4 regions of the Tumebacillus sp. BK434 genome follow, and region 2 is predicted to be linked to each of the others. Evidence: riboswitches for the same ligand, from Rfam matches in the RefSeq annotation. Region 2 holds a riboswitch; each other region holds the start of a gene.
The links. A riboswitch is a leader RNA that binds a small molecule or an ion and turns the genes downstream of it on or off. The one in region 2 is predicted to bind cyclic di-AMP.
Positions count from the first base shown of each region.

Region 1: linked by a shared signal. The riboswitch ahead of EV586_RS07335 (Na-translocating system protein MpsC family protein) and the one ahead of EV586_RS08510 (LysM peptidoglycan-binding domain-containing protein) in region 2 are both predicted to bind cyclic di-AMP.
Region 3: linked by a shared signal. The riboswitch ahead of EV586_RS05195 (hypothetical protein) and the one ahead of EV586_RS08510 (LysM peptidoglycan-binding domain-containing protein) in region 2 are both predicted to bind cyclic di-AMP.
Region 4: linked by a shared signal. The riboswitch ahead of EV586_RS12630 (C40 family peptidase) and the one ahead of EV586_RS08510 (LysM peptidoglycan-binding domain-containing protein) in region 2 are both predicted to bind cyclic di-AMP.

Region 1 is NZ_SLXS01000002.1:678,171-685,760, forward strand. Features, by position in the region: gene EV586_RS07300 (ArsR/SmtB family transcription factor) at 1-222, shown strand, start outside; gene EV586_RS07305 (ArsI/CadI family heavy metal resistance metalloenzyme) at 282-803, shown strand; gene EV586_RS07310 (iron chaperone) at 871-1,242, opposite strand; gene EV586_RS07315 (MerR family transcriptional regulator) at 1,451-1,915, shown strand; gene EV586_RS07320 (sporulation protein) at 1,930-2,889, shown strand; gene EV586_RS07325 (cation diffusion facilitator family transporter) at 2,911-3,876, shown strand; gene EV586_RS07330 (EcsC family protein) at 3,901-4,692, shown strand; cyclic di-AMP (ydaO/yuaA leader) riboswitch at 4,900-5,049, shown strand; gene EV586_RS07335 (Na-translocating system protein MpsC family protein) at 5,272-5,652, shown strand; gene kdpA (potassium-transporting ATPase subunit KdpA) at 5,937-7,590, shown strand, end outside.
Region 2 is NZ_SLXS01000003.1:62,751-70,340, reverse strand. Features, by position in the region: gene EV586_RS08520 (YwhD family protein) at 10-471, shown strand; gene EV586_RS08515 (aminotransferase class I/II-fold pyridoxal phosphate-dependent enzyme) at 649-2,103, shown strand; cyclic di-AMP (ydaO/yuaA leader) riboswitch at 2,297-2,431, shown strand; gene EV586_RS08510 (LysM peptidoglycan-binding domain-containing protein) at 2,439-3,356, shown strand; gene EV586_RS08505 (glycosyltransferase family 4 protein) at 3,460-4,596, shown strand; gene EV586_RS08500 (hypothetical protein) at 4,593-6,770, shown strand; gene EV586_RS08495 (2-oxoacid:acceptor oxidoreductase subunit alpha) at 6,776-7,590, shown strand, end outside.
Region 3 is NZ_SLXS01000002.1:150,057-157,646, forward strand. Features, by position in the region: gene EV586_RS05160 (DUF1385 domain-containing protein) at 1-367, shown strand, start outside; gene prfA (peptide chain release factor 1) at 342-1,418, shown strand; gene prmC (peptide chain release factor N(5)-glutamine methyltransferase) at 1,418-2,308, shown strand; gene EV586_RS05175 (hypothetical protein) at 2,314-2,493, shown strand; gene spoIIR (stage II sporulation protein R) at 2,762-3,349, shown strand; gene EV586_RS05185 (GNAT family N-acetyltransferase) at 3,522-4,019, shown strand; gene EV586_RS05190 (L-threonylcarbamoyladenylate synthase) at 4,119-5,141, shown strand; cyclic di-AMP (ydaO/yuaA leader) riboswitch at 5,234-5,385, shown strand; gene EV586_RS05195 (hypothetical protein) at 5,394-5,798, shown strand; gene EV586_RS05200 (hypothetical protein) at 5,952-6,341, shown strand; gene EV586_RS05205 (manganese efflux pump MntP) at 6,491-7,057, shown strand; gene EV586_RS05210 (ZIP family metal transporter) at 7,071-7,590, shown strand, end outside.
Region 4 is NZ_SLXS01000004.1:285,677-293,266, forward strand. Features, by position in the region: gene EV586_RS21150 (hypothetical protein) at 1-148, opposite strand, end outside; gene EV586_RS12625 (serine hydrolase) at 298-1,113, shown strand; cyclic di-AMP (ydaO/yuaA leader) riboswitch at 1,202-1,336, shown strand; gene EV586_RS12630 (C40 family peptidase) at 1,345-2,022, shown strand; gene EV586_RS12635 (YqeG family HAD IIIA-type phosphatase) at 2,424-2,939, shown strand; gene yqeH (ribosome biogenesis GTPase YqeH) at 2,947-4,068, shown strand; gene EV586_RS12645 (hypothetical protein) at 4,177-4,398, shown strand; gene aroE (shikimate dehydrogenase) at 4,464-5,303, shown strand; gene yhbY (ribosome assembly RNA-binding protein YhbY) at 5,361-5,654, shown strand; gene nadD (nicotinate-nucleotide adenylyltransferase) at 5,693-6,304, shown strand; gene yqeK (bis(5'-nucleosyl)-tetraphosphatase (symmetrical) YqeK) at 6,285-6,860, shown strand; gene rsfS (ribosome silencing factor) at 6,921-7,268, shown strand; gene EV586_RS12675 (class I SAM-dependent DNA methyltransferase) at 7,284-7,590, shown strand, end outside.

The sequences.
Region 1 (7,590 bases), on a different contig from region 2:
GTTCGACATGGCAAGGTCTGTGTGTGCGACCTGGCTGAAATGGTAAACATGCCGCAGTCCAAACTCTCGTACCACCTCAAAATCCTGCTGGAGCAACAATTGATACTGGTGGAGACGCACGGCAAGTGGAACTATTATCAGCTCAATCAAAAAGAAGTAAACCACGTGCTTTCTGAAGAACTCTGCTGTTTGTTCCGACTGAACACACCAGGTTGTTGCTAATTTTTTTGATCCTCACATCAAAAAAATTTGATTTAATCAGAAACAACGGAAGGAAGTTGATGACAATGCGTATGCACGTCGCGATCAATGTAACTGAGCTGGAATCAAGCCTCGCGTTTTACAAGGCCTTCTTCGGGGCAGAGCCGACTAAGGTGAGAGAGAACTACGCGAAGTTCGAACTGGAAGATCCTCAGCTTCACTTTTCGCTCAATGTGCGGCCCTATGAGACGCGCGGTGTGTTGAATCACATGGGCTTCCAAGTGGAAAACACCGAGGCGGTACTTCAAATGAAATCCCGTCTTCAAGCAACTGGTCTTGTGGCACTTGACGAAATGAACACCACTTGTTGCTATGCTGTGCAAGATAAGATCTGGGTGCATGATCCGGAAGGAAACGCTTGGGAGGTCTTCTATACGAAAGAAGATTCGGAGTTTGAGTCCGCACGAGTTTCAGGTGATGAATCGGTATGCTGTGTGACGCCAGCTGTTGAACAAAACGAGCAGTCAGAGTGCTGTTCCGTCACAGTGAGTGCAGCAGAAACGACCCAATCTACAGGTGGCTGTGGATGCAGTAGTAAGTAGCCAAACAAAAAAGACCTCCTTCCATAAAGGGGAGTCTTTTTTATTTGGTTCGTCAGCCCATGAATCGTTATTTCCGCCAAAAAGTTGAACAGTCTGCCTTGTCCAATCTATTAAACTCGATCATTTTCTCAAGTAAGGAGAAATCAACCGGACGATCCCACTTGATACGCATCAACTGCTGAGTGTGATCATAGCCAGCTTGCAAAATAGCTTCTGAAAAATGTGCAATCCCTGCCTTTTCGGGGGACACGGCCAAATGTTGTTTCGATACGCTAAAGCCAATAATAAAGGTGCCGTGGTCGGTAAACATCGGCTGATTCCACGCGATTTTAGGCAGTAGATTCGGAAATTTCTTAGTTACCCACGTCAAAACTTCTTCCGTTCCGGCCCGATGCTGCGGATTCTCAATCTGCGATAAAAATTCTGCAAAAACTTCCATATGGTTCCCTCCTGCTTCTCAATTCCATTCGTTTGTAACTTTTTCGTTTGTAACTTTTGAACTTTCTACAATCATACACATACTCCTGCCTCAATAAACTTCCGATCCATTCAACCAAAACGTACTCTCTCCACAAAATGTTCAAACTATCACGTGAAACTGTATGGTTTGTGACACGTATAGATAAGTATGATGGAAGCAAAGCCGGATGGAAGCACGACCAAAGGGAGGTTGTGAAAATGGGAAGTTACATAAAATAGGCGAACTTGCCAGGCTGGCCAACGTCTCGCGGCGTACGATCGATTATTACACGCAGTTGGGACTGTTGAACCCGCAACGATCGGCCAGCGGATATCGTTACTATACGGAAGAGGATACCGTTCGGTTGAAATTGGTGGAACTTTATAAACAGGAGCATCTGACTCTGGAAGAGATTCGAGAGCGGCTTCAGTTCGAAAGTCAAACGACGAACGATACGCAGCAAGCCACCGAAAAAGTTCAGGAGATCCAAGCGTTGATGTGCAAGCTGGAAGAACACCTTCTGGAGTTGAAGCCGTTTCTGGCAACGCTTGATGAAAAGCAATGGAAAGCGCTCACGCAAAGCGCGGCTCGAAAAGGCACCACCCTGTTCAATCTTCTCGCAATCTTATTCCAAGTCAATCCATTTGTGTAAAGGGAGAGTTACTCATGTTGAAAAAATTCATGGCCAAATTAGGCGTTGGCGCTTCAAAAGTGGACTTGGTGCTGAACAAGCAGCACTATGAACTGGGAGAGGAGATCGAGGGGGTGTTTCGGATTCAAGGCGGTTCTGTTGAACAGCAGATCAATCGGATCACGGCCGACTTGTTGGTAACGATCCGTGTTCGCGACCGCGTCATCTCGCATCCGGTGACTTCGATTCCGGTCAGTTCGTCCTTCGTCATTCGCCCTGAGGAGCAGAAGGAACTGCCGCTGCGCTTTACGCTTCCGCTCAACATGCCGATCTCGCGAACCGGGGTCACGTATCACTTCGCAACTCGTTTGGACATCGCCGGCGGCGTGGACGGCTCCGACCGCGATCCTGTGCAGATCTGCCCGCCGGAACGCTTCAACTCGATCATCCGCGCGCTGGATTTGCTGGGATTCCAGGAAAAGCATGATTCCGGCAAATTTAACGGCTATTCGCAAGAGTTTGAGTTTTACCCGACCGGTGCCTTCAAAGGACAGGTGCAAGAAGTGGAGTTTGAAGCGGCGATTGAAGCTGACGGAATCCGCTTGCTGCTCGAGGTCGATATGTACCAGTTCTTTGGCTTTGGCGAGAAGGAACTGCGCCAAGAGATTTTCCTGAGCAATGAGCAGTTGGCCGATGCCCGGGCGTTGAGCCATCATTTGGAAGCGGTGATTCAGGAGATGCTTCAAAACCCGCATGCGTACCCGGCGTCGCGTTACCGCACACATGGTCATGCTATGCCTGGCCGCGGGCATCGCGGCTCGGGACTTGGCGGGGCGATGGGCGGCTTCGTAGCCGGGATGGTCGGCGGCATGGTCATCGGTGCGCTGATGGAGGAAGGCATGGAGGCGCTGGCTGGCGGCGAGGAGTCTGCCGATGGCGGGCTGTTCGACGGATTTGATGATTTTGGCGGTTTTGACGGCGGAGACGATTTTTAAGAGAAACTTGGAGGGACAAGTTTGAGTTCTTTATGGGAGTTAGTGAAAAAAGGTAATATGTCGTCTGCGGCAGCTGCTGTCGGCAACACAGCACTGGCGATTTTGAAGGGGATTGCGGCGATGATCAGCGGCAGCGGGGCGATGTTTGCTTCGACGATGCACTCGGTGGCGGATGCGGTGAACCAAGGGTTTGTCTTTGTCGGCAGCGTGCTGGCGGAGCGCAAGCCGACCCGGCGCTTTCCGACCGGTTTTGGCCGGGTGATCAATCTGTTCTGTATGATTGCGGTCATCGTGGTCACCATGATGGCGTATGAGACGATCCGCGAAGGTATCCATCTCCTGCAACACCCGGCCAGCGTGACCACGATCACCTGGGATGTGATCGCGCTGAGTGCGGCCATTCTCGTGGACGGATTCGTACTGATTAAGGCGATGCAGGAGATTGTGCGCGAGGCGCGAGTGGAGGCAAAAGGATTTGGGATCATTTCCGCTTCGTTTCGCAATGCCAAGCATGCAGCTCCGCCGACCCGTCTTGTTTTCTACGAAGATCTTGTGGCCACGCTCGGGGCAGCGCTTGCGCTGACGGCAGTTCTCGTTACCCGCTTCACAGACAACAAGCTCTTTGACGGATCGGTGACGATCATGATCGGCGTGATGATGCTTTTCGTGGCGTTCAAGATCGGGTATGACAATATGGTGGGACTGATCGGGGTCGCAGCGCCTCGTGAGGTGGAAGAGCGCGTGGCTGCCATCATTTTCTCCGATCCCGACGTGACCGACATCAACAAGATGCGCATTGTGCAGGAAGGGCGCACCTACCACGTGGAAGCTTATATCGAGCTGCGGCCGGGCCTGACGCTCGCAGATGCTGACGACATCAAGTACCGCGTCCGCGATCTGATCTTGGCAGATCCGAACGTCTCCGATGTGACGATGGGCATCTTGGAGGACGATGGCGTGAAAAACTGGGTTCCTCAGGAAATGTAACCATCTAGAAATCGGGAGGTTCATATGGACAATCGCGAGACGTTGTTGCACGAACTGCAGCTGATCGAGGAGTGGGAACAGGACCAAAAAGACCTGTGGTTCTGGGAAAAGCTCGGCCGACTGCCCTTCATGCTGCTGGATAAAGTAACGCCGAAATTTTTGCAGGAGAAAGCAGGGCAAGCGGTCGACGAGCTGGTCTCGTATGTGGAGACGGGCGGCAAGTACATGGCCGATGAGCAAGCGGTCTTCAAACGGATCGCAGCGGTGACCCACCACCCGGTCGCTTCGTTGGACGAGGTGCGCGCCTTGCCGATCACGCTGATGAAGCAGAGTGCGCTCGACCTGCGCAAGTCTCGCCAGAACTTCGCGACCGCGCAGGGCGCAGTCGCCGGATTGGGCGGCGTGTTCACGCTGGCGATCGACATTCCTTTTTTGCTCGGGATGTCGCTGAAGACGATCCAGGATGTCGGCATGTGTTACGGCTACGACCCGCTGGAGAAGTCGGAGCGCGTGTTTATCATCAAATGCCTGCAATTCACCTCCTCGGATATCGTGGGGAAAAAGGCGATTCTGGAGGAGTTGTCCTCGATGCACCTCCCGGAGCGCAACCGCCAGATGTTCTCGCAGCTGCAAGGGTGGCGGGAAGTGCTGCTGATGCAGACGGAGAACTTTGGCTGGAAGAAACTGTTCCAGCTGGTCCCGGTGGCGGGCATTCTGTTCGGGGCCTACCTCAATCGAAAGACGATCGATGAGGTGGCGGAAACGGCGTTGATGCTGTATGGCAAACGCCGGATCATGGAACGCTTGGAGCGGTAATCGAGGATTCGCATTGTACAAGGGCTGCCTTTCCAAGCGGAAGGGCAGCCCTTTTTGTGATGGCACGAAATCATGAGTAAATATCCGATTGGCTGAGGGAGAGGGTGCTAACTTGCATTCTTGTGCATTTTTTATTCTTAGCAGTCCAAAACGTCGCCAAAAACGCTCGTGCATCTTCAAGCAAATGGGAGTAAGATGAATACAACAAATGAATCACTGCCTAATCTTGGGAATACCAAGAGCGGAGGAACCAATCTTTTGGGGTTAATCTCGCGAGTTTGCGAGAGGGATGAGGACATTTTTCTTCCTTGCCATCCTACCCGTCAGCTAACTTCGTCGGCTAAGCAGGGAAGGTCAGAGACCTTCTAGTTGGAATGGTCTTTTTGTTATGCAGAAAGGCTTTCGAACTAGCGGTTTCGTCCAGCAAGTCTCTTGGGTAGACAACATGCAGGCGCCGCCGCAACGGCTCCGGCATGACGTAGACCGATGTAGACTTTGACCTTCAATCATTTGATGAGGTTAAAGTTAGGGCATCGGTCTTTTTTGCGTGGACCGACCCGAGAAAGCGGGGATTGCAACATGGCGCAGAACGCCAAAAGCAAACAGGAGTCGGACATCAGCGAGGCCTATATCAAATTTCAGCGTGAGATCTTAGGCCGTGGCCCGCAGGAGACAAAAACGTACATTTTGAATGACATGGTGATCATCCGGCTCAAAGGTGTGCTCACCCACGAGGAGAAGCACCTGGCGAAAACGGACCGAGGGAGGCGTCTGGTCAAAGAGATGCGCCAGACCCTCCGCGAAAATTACAGCGCGGAGCTGGAGGAGATCATCTCCCGCATCACCGGCTGCACGGTGCTGGGCTCGCACAGCGACATCTCGACCAAGCTCGGCGAGCGGGTCGAAATCTTTATTCTGGACCGTGATCTTGAAAAGCAACTGCGCGAAAAACAAGACTAATGCCAACCGCACAGGTTGATGGAATACAAGGGGTCCTGTCTGGATACAGGAAGCCGGGTATCGCATACGCCTGCGGGTTCTGGAGGAACTTCGGTGCTCTTCTGCATGAAGAGCAGCACGGAAGTTGTTCGGGAATCCGCAGGCGTTTTGTTTTTCCCAGGAGACGAGGAGGAGAACAACATGTTGGATCTGTTGATGATCGGTGGCGTGCTGGTGCTGACCGGGATGATGCTTTGGCTGGTGCGCTTTGCGGATGGCGTCGTGCAGGAAGGGAGTGAGCGGACATGAGCGGTCTCACCCTGATCTCGATCGCCGTCACCGTGCTGCTCGCGGTGCTGTTCGCCAAGCCGGCCGGACTGTATCTGGCGGCGGCGCTGGATGACCGCTCGCAGCGCTTGAACCGTTTTTACGGACCTTTGGAAAAGGTGTTGTTTCGGTTGGGCGGTGTGCAGCAGCAAGCGCAGTCTTGGCAGAAGTATGCCTGTTCGATGGTGCTGGTCAATGCGGTGATGCTGCTGCTCGTCTATCTGGTCTTCCGCTTCCAAGGCGTGCTGCCGCTCAATCCGGCGGGCATTCCCTCGATGGAGCCTACGCTGGCGATGCATACGGCGATCTCGTTTATGACCAATACCAATCTGCAACATTACAGCGGGGAAACCGGGCTGTCCGCGTTCTCCCAATTGATCGGTATCACCTTCCTGATGTTCACCGCGCCGGCGACGGCGCTGGCGGCAGCGTTCGCGTTCATCCGCGGATTGAGCGGGCGACCGTTCGGCAACTTTTATGTCGATCTGGTGCGCAGCATCACGCGCGTGCTGCTGCCGCTCTCCCTGGCGGCCGCGTTGCTCTTCGTGGCTTCGGGCGTGCCGCAGATGCTGGAGGCGAGCGTTGCGGCGAAGACGCTGGAAGGCGCCGGGCAGACCCTCGCCGTCGGACCGGTCGGGTCGTTTGTGGCGATCAAGGAACTGGGCAATAACGGTGGCGGCTATTTCGGCGTCAACTCGGCACACCCGTTTGAGAATCCGAACGGCTTCACCAATTTCCTGCAAATGTTGCTGATGCTGCTCCTGCCGACCGCGCTGCCGTTCGCCTACGGGCAAATGGTCGGGAATCGGAAGCAGGGGCGGGTGCTGTTCGTCTCGATGCTGATGATGTTCGTGCTGCTGCTCGGCGTTGCGCTGACCTCCGAAGCTGCGGGCAATCCGGCGCTGAGCGCTCTGGGCATCGATCAATCGCATGGCAGCATGGAAGGCAAGGAAGTTCGATTTGGCACCGGACTCTCGGCGCTGTATGCAGTGGTCACCACCGCGTCCGAAACGGGCGCGGTCAACACGATGCATGACACGCTGACGCCGGGCGGCGGGATGAGCGCGCTGCTCAACATGCTGTTCAACACGGTGTTTGGCGGTGTTGGCGCCGGGTTCATGAACGTTCTGCTGTATGCGATGATCGCTGTTTTCCTCTCCGGGCTGATGGTGGGAAGAACGCCCGAATTCCTCGGCAAGAAGCTGGAAGGCAAGGAGATGAAACTGATTGCGATCACCTTGCTGATCCAGCCGTTCCTGATCCTCGCGCCGACCGCCTTGGCGCTGGCTACCTCGCTGGGAACGGATGCGATCTCCCAACCGGGCTATCACGGTCTGACACAAGTCCTGTATGAGTACACGTCATCGGCGGCTAACAACGGGTCGGGATATGAAGGGCTGGGCGACGCCACTGTTTTCTGGAACCTCTCTACAGGCATCGTCATGTACCTGGGGCGCTATGTCTCGTGCATCGCGTTGCTGGCGGTCGCCGCTTCCCTCGCGGCCAAGCGGACCGTACCGGAGACGGGCGGCACGTTTCGCACCGACAACATGCTGTTTGCGGGCGTGTGGCTCGGCACGATCCTGATCGTCGGCGCGCTGACCTATTTACCGGCACTGGTCTTAGGGCCGA
Region 2 (7,590 bases):
TGATCACCAATGGAACTGAACCTGACCGGACGCGATAAACACAGCACGCCAGATGAGCTGCAGAACCTGTCCGCTGTGATGATTCACGGCGACGAGATCTTCGTCGACCAAGGGGCGATCCACGGCAAGAGCCGCCTGGAGCGGGGCATCGACTTCCGGGCGGCACGCTCGGCGGAGGATGTGCCGAACGGGGAGAAGGTCGCTGTGGTCTGGGTGACCTTGAAAACGTACGAAAAGGGACGCGGCTTCAGCGGTATCGCGTCGGCAGAACTTGTGATCGACTTCGCACACGGCATCGGCTACAAGGCGATGGGCCCACTGGTCAACCAGATGGACCGCGCGGTGAAAGGCCGTGTGGACGTGTCGAACCTGACCGCCGAACAGAAGGCGAAACTGGCTGCTTTCCTGCAGCAGCTGCGAGCCGACCTTTGGGAAAACACCCCGGAGGAAGTCAAGGCGGAACTTGCCTAAAACAACCTTGCAAAACCCACCTTTTTGGTGGGTTTTTTACGTGCGAAAAAGACCACACTACACGGTGAAACCTAACAGCATACTTATCCAAAAAATTTGTTTCTCATACAGAAGAAGAGTGCTATAATTGCATTCGTTATGTTTTCGTTATGCTCTTGATGAAAGGAATTGAACGCGATGCAAAACCTTACTCCTCTGTTCACGAAGCTCGTCGAGCACGCGAGCCGGAACCCGATTCAGTTCCACATTCCCGCACACAAAAAAGGCTTTGGTATGCCGAGCGAATTCAGCGAGTTCATTGGCCCGAACGCTTTGTCCATAGATTTGATCAACATCGCACCCTTGGACGATCTGCATTCACCGAAAGGCATCATCAAAGAAGCCCAGGAGTTGGCCGCGCAGGCGTATGGCGCCGACCACACGTTCTTCTCGGTGCAGGGCACGTCCGGCGCGATCATGACGATGATCATGTCGGTCGTAGGTCCTGGCGAGAAGATCCTCGTGCCGCGCAACGCGCATAAATCGATCATGGCGGCGATCATCCTCTCCGGCGCGCATCCGGTGTTCATGCACCCGGAAGTGGACGCTGAGATCGGCATCATGCACGGCATCTCGGTCGATACGGTCCGTGTCACGCTTGACGCACACCCGGATGCAAAAGGCGTGCTGCTGATCAACCCGACCTACTTCGGCGTCTCCTGCGACCTGAAATCGATCGTCGAACTGAGCCATGAGCGCGGCGTGCCTGTCATCGTCGACGAAGCGCACGGCGTCCTGTTCTCCTTCCACGAAGACCTGCCGCTCTCCGCGATGCAGGCCGGCGCGGACATGGCGGCGACCTCCGTGCACAAGCTCGGCGGCTCGATGACGCAAAGCTCGGTGCTCAACGTCCGTGAAGGATTCGTCTCTCCGGCGCACGTGCAGGCGGTGCTCTCGATGCTGCACACCACGTCGACGTCCTACCTGCTCCTGGCGTCGCTTGACGTCGCTCGCAAGAACCTTGCGGTCTACGGGCACGAGCTGATCGAAAAAGTGCTCCGTCTCGCTCGAAATGCCCGCCGCACGATCAATGAAGAGATCCCGGGCATGTACTGCTTCGGCGACGAGATCCTGAAAACGTCGGCCACCTTCGCCCACGACCCGCTGAAGCTGAACATCTCCGTCAAGGAGCTCGGCTTGACCGGCTGGGAAGTGGAGAAGATCCTCCGCACCGATTTCAACATCGAGGTGGAAATGTCCGACCTGTACAACATCCTCTGCATCGTCACCTTCGGCGACACCGACGAAACGATCGCCTCGCTGATCCACGCGCTGCGCGAGATCTCGAAACGATTCGGCGTGCAGGAGAAAAAAGACCTGCCGCAGGTGCACATCCCGTCGATGCCGCTGCTCGCCGTTTCGCCGCGCGACGCTTTCTATAATAAACAGACCGAAGTCGTGCCACTGACAGAAGCGGCCGGCCGGATCATGGCCGAGTCGGTGATGGTCTACCCGCCGGGCATCCCGATCATCATGCCGGGCGAAGTGATCACGCAGGACAACATCGAGTACATCATGGAAAACGTCAAAGCGGGACTCCCCGTGCAAGGCCCGGATGACCCGAACATCGAGTTCATCAAAGTGTTGAAATAGATCACAGACAGACCTTGCAGTCAAGCAAAAAGTCCTCTTCTTCGGAAGGGGACTTTTTTCCATTCGCCGACTGCGGCACGACGCGATCCCTGTACCCGCGCCGGATGCGGGCGGCTCGCGGAGATTCTTCCAGTCCATTTCCAGTTATCGACTAGTGAAACGGAGGCCTGATCTGCGTTATTCTAGCACTCGACCACATGACAAGCCTAATCCTCAAATCTGATGAGGAACGGAGGAACCATATCTGGGGTGAACTCGCGCAGCAGGCGAGCGGGTATCCTTCACCCGAACCCGTCAGCTAACTCCGGCGGCTTTTAGAAGGAGAGTGCTAGAAAATGAAAAAATTCAACCTGAAAAAATGGGCTTTTGCAACAATTGTTGCAGCAAGCGTTCTGACCGTATCGCAAGTCAACGTCGAGGCAGCAGGTCTCACCGATGCGATCATCGTGCAACCGGGCCAGACTTTGTCCCAGCTGGCAGCCAGCTACGGCACGACCGCACAAGCGTGGAAGACGGCCAACCATCTGGCGTCCGACACGATCTACGCGGGCCAAAAGCTGCACATCGTCTTCCCGTACAAAGTGATCACAGGCGACCAGTTGGCATACCTCGCCAACAAGTACGACACCACCGCTGCAGAGATTAAAAACCTCAACGGCATGGACTCGGATCGGCTGATCGCAGGCAACACCATCCTGATCCCGTCCGGCACCAACGGCTTCTACAAAGCGGTAACTCCGGCTACAGCAGCTCCGGCGCAAGCTCCGCAAGCGAAAGCGCCGCAGACCGAAGAAAAGTCGGCCGACCGCCAGGCGCTGCAACCGGTGAAACAGCCGGTCGTACCGACCCGCGTAGCGCCGACTCCGGCACCAGCTCCGGTGGAAAAACCGGCACCGGCGCCGAAGCCGGCCGTCCCGACTGTCGCCGGCATGGCGTACACCAAGACGCTGAACATGGACGCGACCGCATACGGCCCGGGCAACATCATGTGGCAATGGGGCGGCCAGACTTTCACCGGCACCAAAGTGCGTGAAGGCGTGATCGCAGTGGACCCGAAAGTGGTTCCGCTCGGCTCCAAAGTCTACGTGACCGGCTACAACTCCCCGCTGCTTCCGGCGGGCGGCTTCGTGGCGACTGCCGAGGACACCGGCGGCGCGATCAAGGGCAACCGCATCGACATCTACATCGACGGTACCCAGGCGCAGCTTCGCCAGTTCGGCAAGCAAGACGTTAAAATCTATATCCTCAAGTAGATCCAAGCAGCAGTGCCAAGAACCATCTGCCTTTCATCGGCAGGTGGTTTTTTTGTATTTCAAATTGGAAACGCTGGAAAGAAGAGAAAAGAGGTGAACGTGTGTGGATGTGTTTCGCGTGCTGCAGGTGGTACGCCCGATGCAGGGCGGCATGCGCCGGCATGTGCTGGATCTGATCCATGGTTTGCAGGAAGTCGGGCTCGCCGTGACGGTCGCCTGCCCGTCGGAGCTGTGCGGGGAACAGGTACTGCAATCGGTGCCTTGCTTGCCTGTGGAGATCGTCGACAGCGTCTCCCCGATGAAAGATATGCTCGCCGTGCGCCAGCTGGGCAAACTGCTTCGCGAGCAGCCGTTCGATCTCGTGCACCTGCACGGGGCGAAAGCAGGTCTCGTCGGCCGCCTCGCCCTGCGCAGCCTGCCGACGCCGCCGCCCTGCGTCTATACCGTACATAATCAAGTCTTGCCGCGCGGCGGGCTGGTCAAGCGCGTGCTGAACACGCTGGAGCGCAGGCTCGCTCCCGAGACCGACCGCGTGATCACCGTCTCGCGCCGCCTGGAGCAGGATGTGGTGGCGCGCCATGGCATCCCGCCTTGGAGGGCGGTGACGATCCACAACGGGGTCGAGCAGGCGGCGATGCTGCCGCGCGAGCACGCCCGGCAGGTGCTGGGCTGTGAGGACAGCGACCGCCTTGTCATCGGTTCGATCGGGCGCATGGTGGCGGAAAAAGGGTTCTCGACGCTGCTCGAAGCGTTTACGATTCTGCTCGCCCGCGGCGTCGATGCGGAGCTGGTGCTGATCGGCGACGGCCCGCTCCTGTCCGACTACCAGCATCAGGCCGGCAAGATCGGCCCGGCGCGGGTGCGCTTCTTAGGCGAGGTCCCGCAGGCGCGCCGGCTGCTCTCCGGGCTCGACATCGTCGTCCAGCCTTCGCACGCCGAAGGGCTCGGCCTCGTGCCGATCGAGGCGATGCTCGCCGGCTGCCCGGTGATCGCCAGCGACGTCGGCGGGCTCCCGGAAGTGGTGGTGCACGGCAAGACCGGTCTGCTCGTCCCGCCGCAGGAAGCGGTGGCGCTGGCCGATGCCCTGCAACTGCTGCTGCAAAAAGAGGACTGGCGGCTGCGGCTCGGACGGGCCGGACAGCGCCGGGCGGAGGAACATTTCACCAGAGGGGCGATGATCGAAGCGACGCTGCGAGAATACCGCGCGGTGATCGCCAAGCGCCAAGGGGTCTTTTTATGAAACGGAACTTGATCTTGATGCTGCTGTTGCTGTGTACGTTGCTCGGGTTGCCGGGAACGGTTCACGCCGCTCCTGCAAGGCAAGTGGTGATCGTCGTCATCGACGGGCTGTGGCAAGGCGCGATCTCGGAGGAGGAAACGCCCAACCTGATACGCCTGCAGCAGATGGGCGCGGTCGGCGTGATGAACCACAACACGCTGAGCAAACAAAATGATGTGAACACGTACCTGACGATCGGGGCGGGCTCGAAAGCGAGCGCGCCGATTGGACATGTGCGCGCGTACGGCCTCACCGAGCCGGTGAAGGAAGAACAGCGACCGGCGACGGGGCGCGACCTGTATTTGCGCCATCTGGGCCGGGAACCGCAAGGGGAGATCGTCGTGCCGCAGATTCCCCAGATCCGGGCGGCTGCCGAAAGCGCAAACTACAAGCTCCTGCCGGGCCAGCTCGGAGATGCGGTGCATGATCTCGGAGGCCGGACGGCCGTGTTTGGCAACACCGACCACGGCGCAGCGACGCACCGTCCGGCTGCGCTGATCGCGATGGACAGCGGTGGCACGGTCGATCTGGGATCACTGCCAGACGGCTTGCTGCCAGACGGTACGCGCCCGTTTGGGGTGCGTACCGATTACGCGGCGCTGGAACGGCAGTTTCTGCAGGCTCGCAGGGAGGCTGCCCTGATCGTGCTGGAGACGGGGGACGCCGGGCGGGTGCGTGCGATGCGCGACCAGATGACCGATGAGCAGGCGGAGCGCGCGTACCGGCAGGCGATCCGGGAGGCGGACGGGCTGATCGGCAAGCTGTTGCCAGCTGTCGGCCCGCAGCTGCTGCTCGCCGTGGTCTCGCCGGCCGCCAACCCGCTGCCTGAGGCGCCGACCTTGTCCCCGGTCATCCTCGCCGGCGGCGCCATTTCGCCAGGCAGCCTGCTCACCTCGGGGACGACGAAGCGGGACGGCCTGATCGCCAACTATGACTTGGCACCGACATTCGTGCAGGCGCTGGGCGGCGACGCGCAGGACTATCCGTTCCTCGGGCAGCCGGTCAGCGCACAGCCGGTGTCCGGGACGCTCGCGGCGGCGGACCAGTTGGACCGCATCGTGGAAAACATGCTGCTCCCGAGCGGCATGCGCCGCCTGCTCGTCCGCCCGTGGCTGAACATCTGGATCGGGGCGGCGGCGCTGATTCTGTTTGGTACGATCTTTCGCCAGGCCTGGCTGCGCTACGTCACCCCGGTGGCAGAGCTGCTGCTGATCTTCCCGTTGGTCTGGCTGTACGTGCCGCTGTTCCATCCATTGACCGGGCAGGACATCACCTTGTACACGATACTGCTCGCCCTCGCCGCTTGGGGCGGGCTGCAACTGATCCGCCAGCCCTTGCAGCGCTACGGCGCGCTGGCCGGGCTGACGGTGCTCACGCTGCTTGGCGACATGCTGCTTGGCGCACCGCTGATGAAAGAGTCGGTCTTTTCCTACGACCCGGTGGTCGGCGCGCGCTACTACGGCATCGGCAACGAATACATGGGCCTGCTGCTCGGGGCGGCTTTATTGCTCTTGAACGTGCTGCTCGCCTTGTATCCGGGGAAAGGGAAGCTCGGCACGCTGGTGCTCTTTTTCGCCATCGTCCTCCTGTTCGCCGCCCCGTCGTTCGGCACCAACGCAGGCGGCGCGATGGCGGCGGCGATCGGCGGGTCGTACGCTTTCCTGCAAGTCTGCAACGTGAGGATGACGCTGCGCAACTGGCTGTGGATCGGCGGCGGGGCGGCGGTCGGGCTCGGACTCTTGTTTGCGCTAAACCTCGGCGGCGAACAGACGCACATCGGCCGGGCGGCGACGCTGCTGCTCGGCGGCAACTTCGCCGAGGTCTGGCAGATCCTCCAGCGCAAGGTCGAGCTCAACCTGCACCTGCTGCGCGTCTCGGCGTGGGGAAAACTGCTGCTCCTCTTCATCGCCACGCTGCTCGTCTGGCGCCTGAAGCGCGCCGGGTCGCCGTTCTTGCTGCACAATTTCAAGACACAGCTCGTCACAGCGGCGGCAGCGTTCCTCGTCAACGACTCCGGCGTGGTGGCGGCGGCGATCATCCTGCTGTTTGCGGTGGTGCCGCTGCTGAGCATCAGGGAGCCGAAGTTGGACATACTACCGACTGAACAAGCTCCACAAGAATGGACTACGAGGTGACATACATGACGAACGAATTCACCTGGAAAGTGGGCGGGGCCCAAGGCGAAGGGATCGACTCAACAGGCGAGATTCTGGCGACGGTCCTCACACGCATGGGGTATTACATATTCGCCTACCGCCACTTCATGTCGCTGGTCAAAGGCGGCCACACCAACTACAAAATCAGAGCGAACAACGTGGAGCAAGTCGATTACCAAGGCGACACGCTCGATATTCTGATCGCGTTCGACCAAACGACGATCGACGAAAACGAAGATGAACTGATCGAAGGCGGCATCATCCTGCATGACGCCAAGTTCGAAGGCCAATCGAAGCGCGGCGGCCTGCAGGTCTGCTCCGTGCCGATGTCCCAGATGGCGAAAGACCTTGGCAACGTGATCATCAAAAACATGGTCGCAGCCGGCGCTTCCTGCTATGTGCTCGACATCGACCCGACGAATTTTTATGAGCAGATCGAATCGCAGTTTGGCAAAAAGGGTGCGGAGCTGGTCGAGCTGAACAAGACTGCGTTCAACAAAGGCTTCGACTTTGTGAAAGAAAACTACCCGGACGTGCGCCGCCCGGTGCCGCAGGCGACCAAGCCGTCCGCCCCGCGCCTGCTGATGTCGGGCAACGAGACGACCGGCGTCGGTGCACTCGCTGCCGGCTGCCGCATCCTCGCCGCCTATCCGATCACCCCGGCGACGGAGATCATGTATTGGCTGCTCGGCAACATGAAAGATTTTGGCGGCAAAGTGCTGCAGGCGGAAGACGAGATCGCCGCCTGCATCATGGCGATCGGCGCGAACTATGCCGGCGTGCGCTCGATGACCTCGAC
Region 3 (7,590 bases), on a different contig from region 2:
CCGCCGGCACACGCTGATCCACAAGCGCTGCGGCACGAGCTTTCTGCTGTTTGTGATGCTGATCTCGATCGTGCTGTTTTCGTTTCTGTCCGGCACCTGGCTCAGCCTGTGGGAGATGGCGCTGTTCCGCCTCCTGCTGCTGCCGGTCGTGGCCGGGCTGGCATACGAACTGATCCGTTATTCGGGCGGCACGACGAATAGATTTGTGACCTGGCTGGTATCGCCAGGCTTGCTCTTGCAAAAAGTAACGACCCGCGAACCGCATGACGAGATGATCGAAGTGGCGATCCTCTCGGTCAAATGCGTGATTCCGGCGTCAGATTCCAGTAGAGGTGAAAACGATGATCGACCGCTTACAAGCGCTTGAAGACCGATATAACAAACTGAGTGACCTGCTCTGCGACCCGGAGATCGCCAGCGACCCGAAGAAGCTGCGCGACTACGGCAAAGAGCAGTCCGACCTGGAAGAGACGGTCAACGTCTTCCGTGAATACAAAGAGGTCGTGCAGGGCCTGGCCGACGCGAAGAGCATGCTCGGCGAGAAGCTCGACGACGAAATGCGCGACCTCGTCAAGATGGAGATCGACGAGCTGTCCGAGCGTGAAGAAGATCTGCAGGCGCGCATGACGATCCTGCTGCTGCCGAAAGACCCGCTCGATGAGAAAAACGTTATCGTCGAGATCCGCGGCGCGGCAGGCGGCGACGAAGCGGCCCTGTTTGCCGGCGATCTGTTCAAGATGTACACCGCCTATGCGGAGCGTCAAGGCTGGAAGACCGAGACGGTGGAGGCGAGCTACACCGAACTGGGCGGCTTCCGCGAAGTCGTGTTCCAGATCATCGGCAAGGGCGCCTATTCCAAGCTGAAGTTCGAATCGGGCGCGCACCGCGTGCAGCGCGTGCCGACCACCGACTCCGGCGGCCGCATCCACACCTCGACGGCGACCGTTGCCGTCCTGCCGGAAGCGGAAGACGTGGAAGTGGAAATTCACGACAAAGACCTGCGCGTCGACACCTTCTGCTCGTCCGGCCCAGGCGGCCAGTCGGTCAACACCACCCAGTCGGCCGTCCGCATCACCCACGTGCCGACCGGCGTGTCCGTCTCCTGCCAGGATGAAAAGTCGCAGATCAAAAACAAAGAGCGCGCGATGAAAGTCCTGCGTGCCCGCCTGTTCGAGATCGAGCTGAAGAAACAGCAGGAAGCGGCCGCTTCTGCCCGCAAATCGGCAGTCGGTACCGGCGACCGCTCCGAGCGGATCCGCACCTACAACTTCCCGCAATCGCGCGTCACCGACCACCGCATCGGCCTGACGCTGCACAAGCTGGACTACATCCTCGCCGGCGACCTCGACGAGATCATCAACACTTTGATCCAAGTCGAGCGCACCGACGCGCTGAAAGCGCAAAACGAGGAAGAATAATGTCTCACGGGACGATGGAAACGATTCGGGAAGCCCTGTTGCGGGCTTCCCGTTTCTTTGAAGAAAAAGGGGTGCGCGCGCCGCAGTTCAACGCGGAGCTGCTGCTGCAGCATGTGCTCCGCATCGACCGCACCAGGATGCTGGTGCGGTTTCAGGAGCCGTTTCCGCAGGCGGAGCGGGAAGCGTTCGACCGTCTGCTGGCCCGGCGCGGCGCCGGGGTGCCGCTGCAGCATCTGACCGGCGAGCAGGAGTTTTACGGACGTCCCTTTTACGTGTCGGGGGATGTGCTGATCCCGCGCCCGGAGACGGAACTGCTGATCGAGCGCGTGCTGCAGGAGCAAGGCGCGTTTGACGCGCCTGTCATTGTCGATATCGGGACGGGGAGTGGGGCGATCGCCTTGACCTTGGCGCTGGAATGGCCGGCAGCGCAAGTGTTCGCTGTGGATATCTCCCCGGCAGCGCTGCAGATGGCACGGCGCAATGCCGAGCGGCTGGGCGTGGCCGACCGGGTGGAATTTTTGCAAGGGGATCTGGTGCAGCCGCTGGCTGCACGCGGGCTGCGGCCGCAGATCGTCGTCTCCAACCCGCCATACATCCCGACGGCCGACTGTGAACAGCTCGACGTGGAAGTGCGCGATCATGAACCGCGCCTTGCGCTCGACGGCGGCGCGGACGGGCTGTATCCGTACCGCGTGATCTGCGGGGCGCTGCCAAAGCTATGGCCGGACGACGGGCCGGCTTTTGTGGCGTATGAAGTGGGGATTCATCAAGACCGCGACGTGGAAGCGATGATTCGCGCGGCGCTGCCCGCCGGGGAATCAGGTGAGACGGGCATCGTGCCGGACTGGCAAGGCATCGGGCGCGTGATCTGGGGCAGACGGGGAGAGTGACGCAGATGGCTGCAGATAAGAAATGGATGCTGTTGTTTATTTTCTTGGGCTTCTTGTTCGCCTTGTTTATCACCTTCGGGCGCGACTATGTAGAGCACGCGCCGCTGATCGGCTGGGGCGGCGCGGTCGTTTGCTACGGCATCGCCTATGGCATCACCCGCACGGCGAGCAGGCGGAAACGCTAGTCTAGCATTTTTTTGCTAGAATTTTTCTGCTGCTAGGTTTAAACTCGCAATCTCGCGTCCATACTCGTAGCATAAGAGATGACCAGTTACGAGGGGGATGCAAGCGATGAGACAAGAGTTGGCGATGGTGCGGGAAGCGGTCGAGAAAGTGAACAAACGGGCGGCGATCGCGCTGCTGCTCGCGGCGGCGATGATCGGGATTGGCGTTGGCCCGACCGAAGCGCAAGACCTCGGACCGGTCGCGGCAAACGTGGTGATCGACGACGAGATGATGCAAGAGCAGGTGCAGACCGGGCAGTCGATCCCGGGCGACGCGATCCGCCTGCGCATCATCGCCAACAGCGACTCGGCGGAAGACCAGCAGCTGAAGCGCGACATTCGCGACGAGATCATCGCAGCGATCGCGGTGGAAGTGGAAGGGCTGAAGACGGCCGAAGCTGCGCGGGAACAGATCCGTGCGGCCGTGCCGGAGATGAACGAGATCGCCAAGCGCGTGATCGAAGAGCAAGGTTACTCCTACCCGGTGGCGACCGACTTTGGCCTCGTGCCGTTCCCGACCAAGATGTACGGCACCGAAGTCTACCCGGCCGGCGAGTACGAAGCGCTGCGCATCCAAGTTGGGGAGGCGAAAGGCCAAAACTGGTGGTGCGTGCTGTTCCCGCCGCTGTGCTTTGTGGACATGAGCAATGGCGACGCAGTCAAGGCGAAAGACATGGAGACGGCTGCGATCACGACCGTCGCGGTGAAAGACGCGGCCGGCGGCGAGCAGGAAGTGGAAGTCCGCTCCGCCTTGTTCGACAAGATCGCCTCCTGGTGGGACGGCCTCACTGACAGCATCGGCGGTTTCTTCGCCTAATTTTCGGCAAGCGAATCACACAGCATCCCCTCTGTGCATAGTGTGTGAAACAAGCCCGCATCCTGAGAGCATGTGACTCCGGGGTGTGGGTTTTTTTGTGCATACTCTAGCATATTCGAACATCTTCGCTCATAGAGATAGAGTAACCAATTGCGGAGAGGACGTGCGAAGGATGAACATCGTGATACGCAAAGCGGAGCAGAGCGATCGGGAGACGATCCAAGGGCTGCTGCTCGGAGCGGGAGTCAGCGCGCAGGGCGTGGAAGAGCAGGTGGACGGCTTTTTGCTGGTCGAGGCGGTGGACGGGGGGCAGAGGTCGGCCGTCGGCACGGTGGGACTGGAGATCATCGACGGCCAATACGGGGTGATGCGCTCGCTGGTGATCAAAAAAGGGGCGAACACCGCCGACCTCGGCGCGGAGCTGATCCGGCTGTTTGTGGCTTATGTGGAGACGACCGAGATTCGGCAGCTGTACTTACTCACACAATCCACAGCGGCCCCCCTGTTTATCCACATCGGGTTTTCCACAATCCACAGGGAGCAGCTGCCGGAAGCGGTAGCCCAGAGCCCACACTTCCTGGCGTATAAAAATCAGGCGGCGGTCTGCTTGGTGAAAACGTATACATCCACAAGTTATCCACACCCGCATGTGGATAGTGTGAATAAATAGGAACCTATGTTCTTCTTTTTTTCGACAAAATGATTCATATTTTTCCCTGTTCTTTTGCTATACTAAGGACACAATCCATACGAACAGGGACGGTAGCAGATGGAGACAAAACGATTTGGAACAACCGAGCAGGAGATTGCGGAAGCGGCCGCCTTGCTGCAAGACGGCGAAGTGGTCGGCTTTCCGACGGAGACGGTCTACGGGCTGGGCGCCAATGCGTTCGATGCCGCGGCTGTGGATAAGATTTTTAAAGCGAAAGGGCGGCCTTCCGACAACCCGCTGATTGTCCACATTGCGCACCGGCAGGATGTGGACAAATTGGCGCAGGCGGTGCCGGAAGGGGCGGCCCTGTGCATGGAGCATTTTTGGCCGGGGCCGCTGACGATCGTGCTGCCCTGTGTGGACGGCGTGCCGCGCAACGTGACGGCAGGGCTGCGCACGGTGGGCATTCGGATGCCCGACCATGTGACGGCGCTGCAGCTGATCGACGCGGCCGGTGTGCCGCTGGCCGCGCCGAGCGCGAACCGCTCCGGCCGCCCGAGCCCGACGACGGCGGAGCATGTGCTGGAAGACCTCAGCGGGCGCATCGCCGGCGTGGTCGACGGCGGGGCGGCAGGTGTGGGCGTCGAGTCGACCGTGCTCGATTTTACCGGGGACCGGCCGATGATCCTGCGTCCGGGCGGCGTGACTCGCGAGATGCTGCAGGACGTGATCGGCGAGGTCGGCATCGACCCGGCCTTGGCGAGCGGGGTCGGCACGCCGAAGTCGCCCGGAGTGAAATACACGCATTATGCGCCTCAAGGCGAGATGTGGCTGGTCGAAGGCGAGCAGGATGCTGCCAAGATCGCCGCGCTGACGGCAGACGCGCAGGCGGCAGGGCGCCGCGTCGGCGTGCTGACGACAGCCGAGCGCGCCGGGCAGTACCGGGCCGACGTGGTGATTCCCTGCGGCAAGCGCAGCGATCTATCCACCGTGGCGGCCGGACTGTATGAGGCGATCCGGCAGTTCGACCACGCCGGGGCCGATGTGATCTACGCGGAAGTGTTTCCGGAGACGGGCGTGGGGCTGGCGGTGATGAACCGTTTGCGCAAAGCGGCGAGCCATCGAGTTATCCGTGCCTAATGTCTGAAAATGGCGGAGAGGAGCCTGAAAGATGGGCTCGTCTCCGCTTCATCTTTTCTCAGTGGATCATGTATAATGAGAAGAGACAATTGCATGATCCATGGCTGAGTTCCGGCTTGATCCGGAAGCGGAGGACCCAATCAACATGGGGTGAATTCTGCCTGCAGGGGCAGAAAGGGTGAACATGATCTCTCTTGCCACCCGAACCCGACAGCTAACTTCGTAAGCCGATGCGAGAAGAGGGTGAAACGTGTGAACCGTTGTCTGATCGTCACCATGGACGAGTCGGCCGTGCCGTTCGTTCAAACGCTGCACACCTTGGGGCTGGACTGCGCTTTTTTGGATTTTTGCGCACAAACGTCCCAATTTTTGCGCGAGCAGAAAGTGGAGGCACCCGTGATCAAGGTCGGCCCGCACAAGCAGGATGTCGTAGACAGACTGCGGGCATGTTCGTTTGACACGGCGGTCGTCTTCGAAGGGCCGTGGCTGGAAAGCGCGCTGATCGTTCAGGCGCTGAAGCTGGCCGGAATTGGCAAAGTCGTCGTCGTCGCGCAAAATCAAAGCTTCATGCGCTCCTACCGCGCCTTGGGCGCCGACCGGGTGGTTGGCGTGCGCCGCTGGAACCGCGATTCGCTGCGCGTGCTGAGCGCTGTATAACCGGAAAGACCGGAGCTTGATCGATCAGGCTCAGGTCTTTTTTTTATGGATTTTTCTTGGCAAAGGGCACTTGTCCACACCTCTTCGCTCCGGTCTACATACGATGGAGTACAAACATCAGCAAGGATGATTCTTTCGGAGGTGGAAGCAGGAATGCAAAAGCAGTTTGAAAAACTGATTGGCAAAGCGGTCACTCTTTATACGAAAGACGGCCCGAAGGTGGGCATCGTCGAGAAGGTAAGCGCGAAAGGTGTCACTTTGAGAGAGTTGCCGAAAAAGGACCGCAAGGGCCTCGATGTCGAGCATGTCTTCTTCGGTGGAGGTTTTTATCCGTATGGCGGCATTGGCGGTTTTGGCGGAGCGGGCCTCGGGGTTGGCCTCGGTGTCGGAGCGGGCGTCGGCTTAGGCGCCGGGTTGGGATTTGGCCGTCCGTTCGGATTTGGCCGTCCGTTCGGGTTCGGTGGTCCGGTGGGGTTCGGCGGTCCGGTGGGGTTCGGACGTCCGTTCGGGTTTGGCCGTCCGTTCGGCGGCATGTTCTGGTAATCGCAGAGAGTGTGCAGAAAGCTCCGGCTTGGAAAAGCCGGGGCTTTTTGCCTTGTCCGATTTGGCTGCTCCGCATGTGGTTCAGAACGGGGGACAGGTTGCATACACATGAGAGGGACGGACAACCGGGGGGAGGGACAGTCGTTTTGATGACCAGTATACAGTGGGGAGAGTTCATGACGCTATTGCTGATGGCGCTGGCCCTTGGCATGGATGCGTTCTCCCTGGGGCTTGGCATGGGCATGCTGCGGCTGAACTCCCGGGAGATTTCGAAGATCTCGCTGACGATCGGATTATTCCATGTGCTGATGCCTTTGATCGGGATGGCGGCCGGCCTGTACCTGGCGCAAGCGGTGGGCGAGATGACCAAATGGATCGGCGCCCTGCTGTTGATTGGGCTAGGTGTACATATGGTGTGGAATTCGCTAAAAGGGGATGACGAGGATGCCGGACTGCGCGGCGGGTCGCGGACGACCGGCCTCGGTCTGATCCTGTTTGCGCTGTCGGTCAGCATCGACTCGCTGTCGGTCGGCTTCTCGCTGGGGACGCTCGGGGCCAATGTGGGGGTCGCCGTGGCCTTGTTTGGCATCTGCGGCGCGATGATGGCGGCGACGGGACTGTCGATCGGCAGCCGTGCCTCGCATCTGTTCGGGGAGTACGGCGAAGCGATCGGCGGGGCGGTGCTGGTGGCGTTTGGCGTGAAATTCCTGCTGTGAGGAGGGTGGCTTTGTGGCGCAAATCTTGCTGGTGAGTTTACTGTCGGGCTTGGCAACGACGCTGGGCGGTCTGTTGGTGCTGCGCATCGGCAAGCTGACGCGGCACGGGCTGGCCTTTTTTCTGGCGCTGGCGGCGGGCATCATGCTGGCGGTGGTCTGCGCCGACCTGATTCCGGCGTCCTATGCGGGCGGGGGCGCGAACGCGGTCTTGTACGGGGTGACCGCAGGCTGGTTGTTCATGATGGTGATGCGCCGCTGCGTGACGGCGGTGCTGCGCAGGTCGCCTTTGGCGAAAGGGGCGTCGTTTCACTATCTGCGGCTCGGCTGGTTCATCGCGGTGGTGACCGCCTTGCACGACATTCCGGAAGGCTTGGCGATCGGCGCGGGTGACATGCTGCATCCGGAGCTCGGCATGCTGCTCGCGCTGGCGATCGGGCTGCACAACCTGCCGGAGGGGATGTCGATCGCCGTACCGCTGCGCATGGCGGGGATCCCGGGGAAGAAGATTCTGGGGATCATCACGCTGGCCGCTT
Region 4 (7,590 bases), on a different contig from region 2:
CGATCGCCTGCCCGCGTGTCGGGTCGAGCGCAGCCAACTGGTTGACGATCTGCAGCTGAGCGGGCGCGGCAGCTTGGGACTGGCCCAGCGCCATCGCCTGTTTGAGCGCCCAGAGATTGACCGCCTGTTGCACACTGGATACGTCCATGGATATACACCTCCACTTTGTTCCAGTATAAACGATCGAATCTAGCATCTCCAGAGTTTTGTTAAGATATTAGCGAGTATGTGCGTGCAGGAAGAACGCCGCGACCCGCAGAACAAGACAGGTAAGAGAGTTTGAGAGGAGTGTCGTTCATGCTGGCAGCACTGACCCCCGCCTTGCAGCGAATGATCGAAGCAGCGCGCGGAACGTATGGGATCTCCATCTACCATCTGGAATCGCAAAGCGAGTTTACCTATCAGCCTGACGAATGGTTTTACGCCGCAAGCATCATCAAAGTCCCGATCATGGCAGCGGTGTTCGATCAGGCGTTCAAAGGCAACCTGCGCTTTGAGGAAAAGATCGCCTTGCGCGCCGAAGACATGGTCACCGGCTCCGGGCTGCTGCAAAATCTCAGCCCGGGCCTCGAGCTGTCGATCTACGACTACACGATGCTGATGATCATCGACAGCGACAACACGGCGACCAACATCCTGATCGACCGCATCGGCACGCAGGCGATTCAAGACGCGATGGCCGAATGGGGACTGACCGGGAGCGGTTTTTACAACAAGATCTCCGTCATCCCGGCCAAGATTGAAAACTACAACAAGATCACGCCGCGCGACATGACCCATCTGCTGAAGCTGATCGCCGACGGCAAAGTTGTCTCCTGGCGTGCCTGTGCCGAGATGGTCAAGATCATGAAACAGCAAAAATACAACGAAGGCCTGCCGAGCCTGCTCCCGACCCAGGACGGCCCGGTCGGCGTTCTGCCACTCTGGGAGTGCGCGCACAAGACCGGCTGGGTGAACGGCACCGACCACGACATGGGGCTGCTCTATTTCCCGCGCAATACGTTTGCCGTCTCCGTGTTTAGCAAAAACATCATCGAGCGCAAAGACGCGCATGGACTGATGGGGCAGATCGGTCGACTGCTCTATGACACATGCGAACAGCCTATCCGGTAACGGATGGGCTTTTTAGCTGACCACCGAGCAGGCTTAAATCTAGTGATTTGATTGAAATCTGACAATTTGTATGGTAGACTTGTCCATGTTGAGAAATTGGCCGAATCTGAAACATTTTCAGTACGGGGGAGATTTTAGATTTTTGGGGTGAACCGCCTGCGGGCGGAGGGTTGCTCTCGACCCGAACCCGTCAACTAACCTCGGAGGCCTTACGGGAGGTCTACATATCATATGAAGCGTTTTGTGCAAACTCTGTTGCTGGCAACATTCGTCACCATGTCTCCGCTGGCGGTAACGGACGCGCTGGCAGCGCCTGCTCCGTACGGACCGCAGATGCTGCAGGTCGGCTCCACCGGCGCTGACGTCACGAAACTTCAGCAGGACCTGCGTCTGCTCGGGTTCTTCAGCTATCCGGAGAACACCGGCTACTACGGTGAAATCACCGCGACGGCGGTCAAGAAGTTCCAAGCGGCCAACGGCCTTGAACAAAACGGCAAAGTCGGCGCGACCACCGGTCCGCTGATCGAAGCGAAAGCAGCCAAGCTTCGCCCAGCCACCCCGAAAGTGGTCGACACGGCGATGAAATATGTCGGTGTTCCGTACCAATGGGCGGGCAACACGCCGAGCGGCTTTGACTGCTCCGGCTATGTCACCTACGTGTTGGCGCAATATGGCGTGCAAGCTCCGCGCATCGCCGCAGACATGTATGCAGGCGGTTCCGCCACAGCAGCTCCGGAACCGGGCGATCTCGTCTTCTTCTCCACCTACGGCCCGGGCGCAACTCATGTCGGCATCTACATCGGCAACGGCCAATTCGTTTCCGCTACCTCTTCGGACGGCGTCAAAGTCGATTCGCTGAACGGCGGCTACTGGGGCGCACGTTATCTTGGAGCCCGTTCCTACATCTAATACCTAACTCTAGAGTTCCGAAGCGGGCGTCCTGTCGACGGCCGCTTCTTTTTGTTTTTATTAGACTACAAAGTACTAACGTCTGCCAAGCTCAACCATTTCATCACGCTGGGAATGTTGGAAGAAACCGTCAATTGGCTAACCAAACACATTTCCAATCTGAGATAATTCGGTAAAAAATTACCATTCGTGTCGAAAAGGATTTCTTTGTTCTTTTGTCTAATAGAAACAATACAACAGTATAGCAACAAACGAAAAAGCCTCTGTCCTTCCCTCGAGCCGGGAGCAGAGGCTTTTTCGCGTTTGGCCGATTTATTGGCAGAATCTTCTCTTCTGTGATATTCTCTACAGGTGGATGGAATGCTACTACAACGGGATTCCCTTTTGAGGTGAAAACAAGAATGTTAAAACAACTGATTCCCGATCTCTATGTAGAGTCGGTTTTTCACATTGACCTGGATGAACTGCAGCAGCGCGGGGTCAAAGGCATCATCACCGACCTTGACAACACGCTGGTGCGCTGGGATGAGCCGGACGCGACGCCGAAGCTGATCGAATGGCTCGATCATGTCCGCGATACCCGCGGGATCAAAGTCTGCGTCGTCTCGAACAACAAAGACCACCGCGTCGAGAAGTTCTCGAAGCCGTTAAACATCCCGTTCATCGGCCGCGCCCGCAAACCGAAGCGCGCGCCGTTTCTGCGCGCTTTGGAAGTGCTCGGCACCAAGCGCGAAGAGACGGTCGTCATTGGCGACCAGCTGTTTACCGACGTGCTCGGCGGCAATCGCATGAACATGTATACGATCCTCGTCATGCCTGTGGCCGACAAAGAATGGATCGGCACCAAAGTGCTGCGCGCGATGGAACGCGTTGCGTTTTCGATCTTGCGCCGCCGCGGAATGATTCCTTGGGAGTGAACAACGAATGTCTGAATTTGATTTGACTTGTACCGGCTGCGGCATCGCCATCCAGACCGAGGAAAAAGAAAAGCCGGGCTATGCCCCGCTGAATTCGGTGATCGAACGCGAATATCCGGTCTGCCAGCGCTGTTACCGCATCAAGCACTACAGTGACGTGGCGCCCGTCTCGCTCGACAACGAAGGGTTCCAGAAGATTCTCCGCGACATCGGCAAGCGTCCGGCCCTGGTCGTCAAAGTGGTCGACCTGTTCGATTTCGCCGGGTCCTGGGTAAAAGAGATCAACAAATACGTCGGGAAGAACCCGATCATCCTCGTCGCCAACAAAGCGGACCTGCTGCCGAAGGTGACCAATTTTGAACGCGTCGAGTTCTGGCTGAAAAAAGAAGTCGAGAAACAAGGCGTCCGCGTCGACGACATCATCCTGATCTCGGCGAAAAAGCGGATCAACATCGAATTTGTCAAAGAGGCGATCGACCAGCGCATCGGCAACAAAGACGTCTATGTCGTCGGCACCGCCAACGTCGGCAAATCGACGTTGATCAACGGCCTTTTGAATCTCTACGGCCATGAAGAAGGCGCGGAGATCACCACGTCCCGCTATCCGGGCACCACGCTGTCGACGATCCGGATGGATCTGCCAAACCACAGCGGCGATCTGATCGATACGCCGGGAATCATGACGACGCATCGCTTGACCGACCTCGTCTGCCCGAAATCGCTGCGCGACATCACGCCGGAAGGTTACATCAACCCGAAGACCTACCAGCTGAACGACCAGCAGACCTTGTTCCTCGGCGGCTTGGCGCGCTTCGACTACGTGGAGGGGCCGAAGCAGGGCTTCTCCGTCTATGCGGCCAACCAGCTGAACGTGCACCGCACGAAGCTGGAGCGGGCGGACGAGCTGTACGCCAACCATCTCGGCACGCTGCTCACCCCGCCCTGCGACGCGTGCCCGGACTCTTTGCGCGGTCTCGTGCCGCACCGGATCACCTTGAAGTCGGGCCACCCGCAGGACATCGTGATCTCCGGGCTCGGCTGGATCACCGTGCGCGGCATGCATTACACGCACGTGGTCGTGCATGTGCCCAAAGGCGTTGAGGTGCACACGCGCCGCGCCTTGATTTAACGCAGCAGTCGAAATTGCCGTTCTAGCAGAGGGCGTTCGTTTGTCATATTTCAACATAACTCCCCATACACCTTAGATACACACCTTAAAAGGGCGGAGGGGATCTGTTTGGAAACGATGACAAAAGAGCGCCGTCGATTTATCAAACGATTTGTCATGAATGGGTCGGGCTGCGAAGAACTGCGCATTGAGCAACTGATGAACGATCTGCGCCATGAGGTGCAAGCGGTGCGCGAAGAGCAGCCGGAGCTGTCCGACTACCAGCTGTACGATCTGACTTTCTCGTTCCATGAAAACGGCATGATGGTACAGATGGAATTCCGTCGCTAATCGGAAGACCCGCGGTTGCGGGTCTTTTTTCTATGCATTACACTGAAGAAAAAGGGGAGATGGACATGCTTTCCAGTTCGACAATGTGCGTGGGGCTGTTCGGGTATCCGGTCGCACACTCCAAGTCCCCGCAGATGCACAACGCCGCATTTGCCCGGCTTGGCCTCGACTGCGCGTATCTGGCTTTTGCGGTCGAGCCGGAGCGCTTGCCTGACGCTGTGGCCGGCATTCGCGCGCTCGGCTTGCGCGGAGTCAACGTGACGATCCCGCATAAAGTCGCCGTGCTGCCTCTGCTCGACAAGATCTCCCCGGAGGCGGAGTTGATCGGGGCGGTGAACACGATCGTCAACGACGGAGGTGTTTTGACCGGCTACAACACCGACGGCATCGGCTACTTGTCCGCCCTGCAGGAAGAGACGGGCATCGAGATCCAAGGCAAGCGGGTGCTGCTGCTCGGCGCAGGCGGCGCGGCGCGCGCGGTTGCGGTGCAAATGGCTTTGAACGGAGCGGAGCGCCTCGTGATCGCTGCCCGGCAGCAGGAGCGAGCGGCGGAGTTGGCGGCGCATCTGCGCACGCATGCAGCGGCAGACGGCATCACGATGGAAGAGGCAGCAGCGGAGCTTGCCGAGTACGACCTGATCATCAACACCACGCCGGTTGGCATGCATCCGCAGACCGACGCCGTGCCGGTGCCCACCGCGGGCCTGCAGGCGGGGCAACTGGTCAGCGATCTGATCTACAACCCGCGCCAGACCCGCTTTTTGCACGAGGCGAAAGCGCGCGGTTGCGTGGTCTCCGGGGGCTTGGGCATGTTTGTGCACCAAGGCGCGCATGCGTTTCAGCTCTGGACGGGTGAGCGGGCGCCGGTGGATGTGATGCGGCAAACGGTGGAATCCTGCTTGTAGAAGTGCTATACTCAATCTTTGGTACCAAGCCTCAGAACAAGAAGGAGTATGAACCATATGCTGACTGGAAAACAAAAGCGTCATCTGCGCGCGCTGGCTCACCACGTAACCCCGGTGACCCAAGTGGGCAAAGGCGGCGTTTCTGACAACATGATTGAACAGATCAACCTGGCGCTGGAATCGAAAGAGCTGATCAAGATCTCGATCCTGCAGAACTGCGAAGAGGACAAGAACGTCGTCGCCCGTGACCTCGCGGAGCGCTCCGGCGCCGAGCTGGTGCAACTGATCGGCAAGACGGTCGTCCTGTACAAGGAGTCGAAAGAAAACAAACAGATCGAACTGCCGCGCTAACCTGCAGCAGCACGAAGAGAGCAGAGGAGGTGCTGACGGTGCGTCTTGGCATCTTTGGCGGCACCTTCGACCCGGTACACATCGGCCATCTGGTCGCCGCGCAAGTGGCGCTGGAGCAGGCCGGCTTGGACAAGGTGCTGTTTGTGCCGGCCGGGGTGAATCCGCTGAAAGTCGGCAAGAAGATCTCGGCGGGCGAGCATCGCCTGCGCATGGTGCAACTCGCGCTGGAAGGCGCGCCGCAGTTTGCGGCCAGCGACTGGGAAGTGAATCGCCCGGGACCGTCGTTTACGGTCGACACGTTGGAGCACTTTCACGCTGAGCACCCGGAGGCGGAGCTGTTTTTCATCATCGGAGCGGACAACCTGCACATCCTGCCCAAGTGGCGCGCGGTCGACCGGATCATGGAGCTGGCGACCGTCCTCGCCGTCACGCGACCGGGCTTTGACCTGAAGACCAGCGCCTGCACGGCGCTCGCGCTCCATCCGGAAGTGGCGTGCCGCGTTCAGTATGTGGAGATCCCGGGACTTGACATCTCCTCCACATGGATCCGTGAGCGTCTCGTAAAGAATCTTTCGGTTGAGCATCTCGTTCCCCAAAAGGTCATAGGGTATAGTGAGGAGAACAAGTTGTATGAACGAATCCCAGATTAAAGAACTCATTCGTCAGACCTTGAGTCCGCGCCGCTTCCAGCACGTCAGCGGCGTTGTCGAGGCGGCCGACCAGCTCGCCCGACGCTTTGGCGTCGACGTGGAAAAAGCGCGCCTCGCCGCGTGGATTCACGACTATGCGCGGGAATGGCCGGTCGACAAGTGGTACGAGACGGCAAAGGAACGGGGCGTGGACCCCGCTTTCTTTGAAGTGGCGGAGATGTTGCACGGACCGATCGCCGCGTCGATGCTCGGCGATGTCTTCGGCCTTGAAGACGAAGACATCGCAGATGCTGTGCGCTATCACACCTCCGGGCGCGCCGGGATGACACCGCTGGAAAAAGTGGTGTGCTTGGCAGACTACATAGAAGCGGGCCGCGACTATCCGGCCGTCCACGACCTGCGCGAAAAAGCGGAAGCGGACCTCGACCTGGCCCTGGCTTCCGCGTTCGACAACACGATTCGCTTCCTGCTCGACAAAAACAAGCCTATTTTTCCACTGACCATCGTGGCGCGCAACGATTTGTGGCGTGCGCTGAAGGACAGGCGGACACTTTAATGCCACACCTCGAATATACTGTACTACCTGTAGTCCCAAACTTACTTAGGAGGCATGCAAATGAGCGATCGAGTCTTGGAATTGGCGCGTAATGCGGCTGACGCTGTCGCAGATAAGAAAGCGAATGATGTGGTGGTTCTTGATATACAAGGACTGTCGGTGATCGCTGATTATTTTGTAATCTGCAGCGGGAATTCCAACACTCAAGTGCAAGCAATCGCAAATGGCGTGCGCGAAAAACTTGCCAAGCGAGGAAGCATCATCAAATCGATGGAAGGTTATGATGAGGCACGGTGGGTTTTGCTTGACTTTGGTGATGTCGTGGTTCATGTGTTCCGCCAAGAGGAACGCGAATTCTACAACCTGGAGCGCGTCTGGGGGGACGCGAAACAGCTGAGCATTGTGTAACGAGAGGACCATCCGGTGAAGGATCACGAACAAAGCTACGGGGAATTTGCCTACTTCTACGACCAGTTGATGCAGGATGCCCCGTACGAATCTTGGATGACCTTCTTGGAGCAGGCGCTGGCGCGGTATGAGCTCATGCCGCGCCATATCGCCGATTTGGGCTGCGGCACGGGCACGATCTCCATCGCTCTCTATGAGCAGGGATTCAAAGTGACCGGCGTCGACCTCTCTGAGGATATGTTGGCGCAGGCGGAAGCGAAGCTTTCCTCCCACTCTTCACGGCTTCGTTTTCTCTGTCAAGATCTGCGGGAGCTCTACCTCC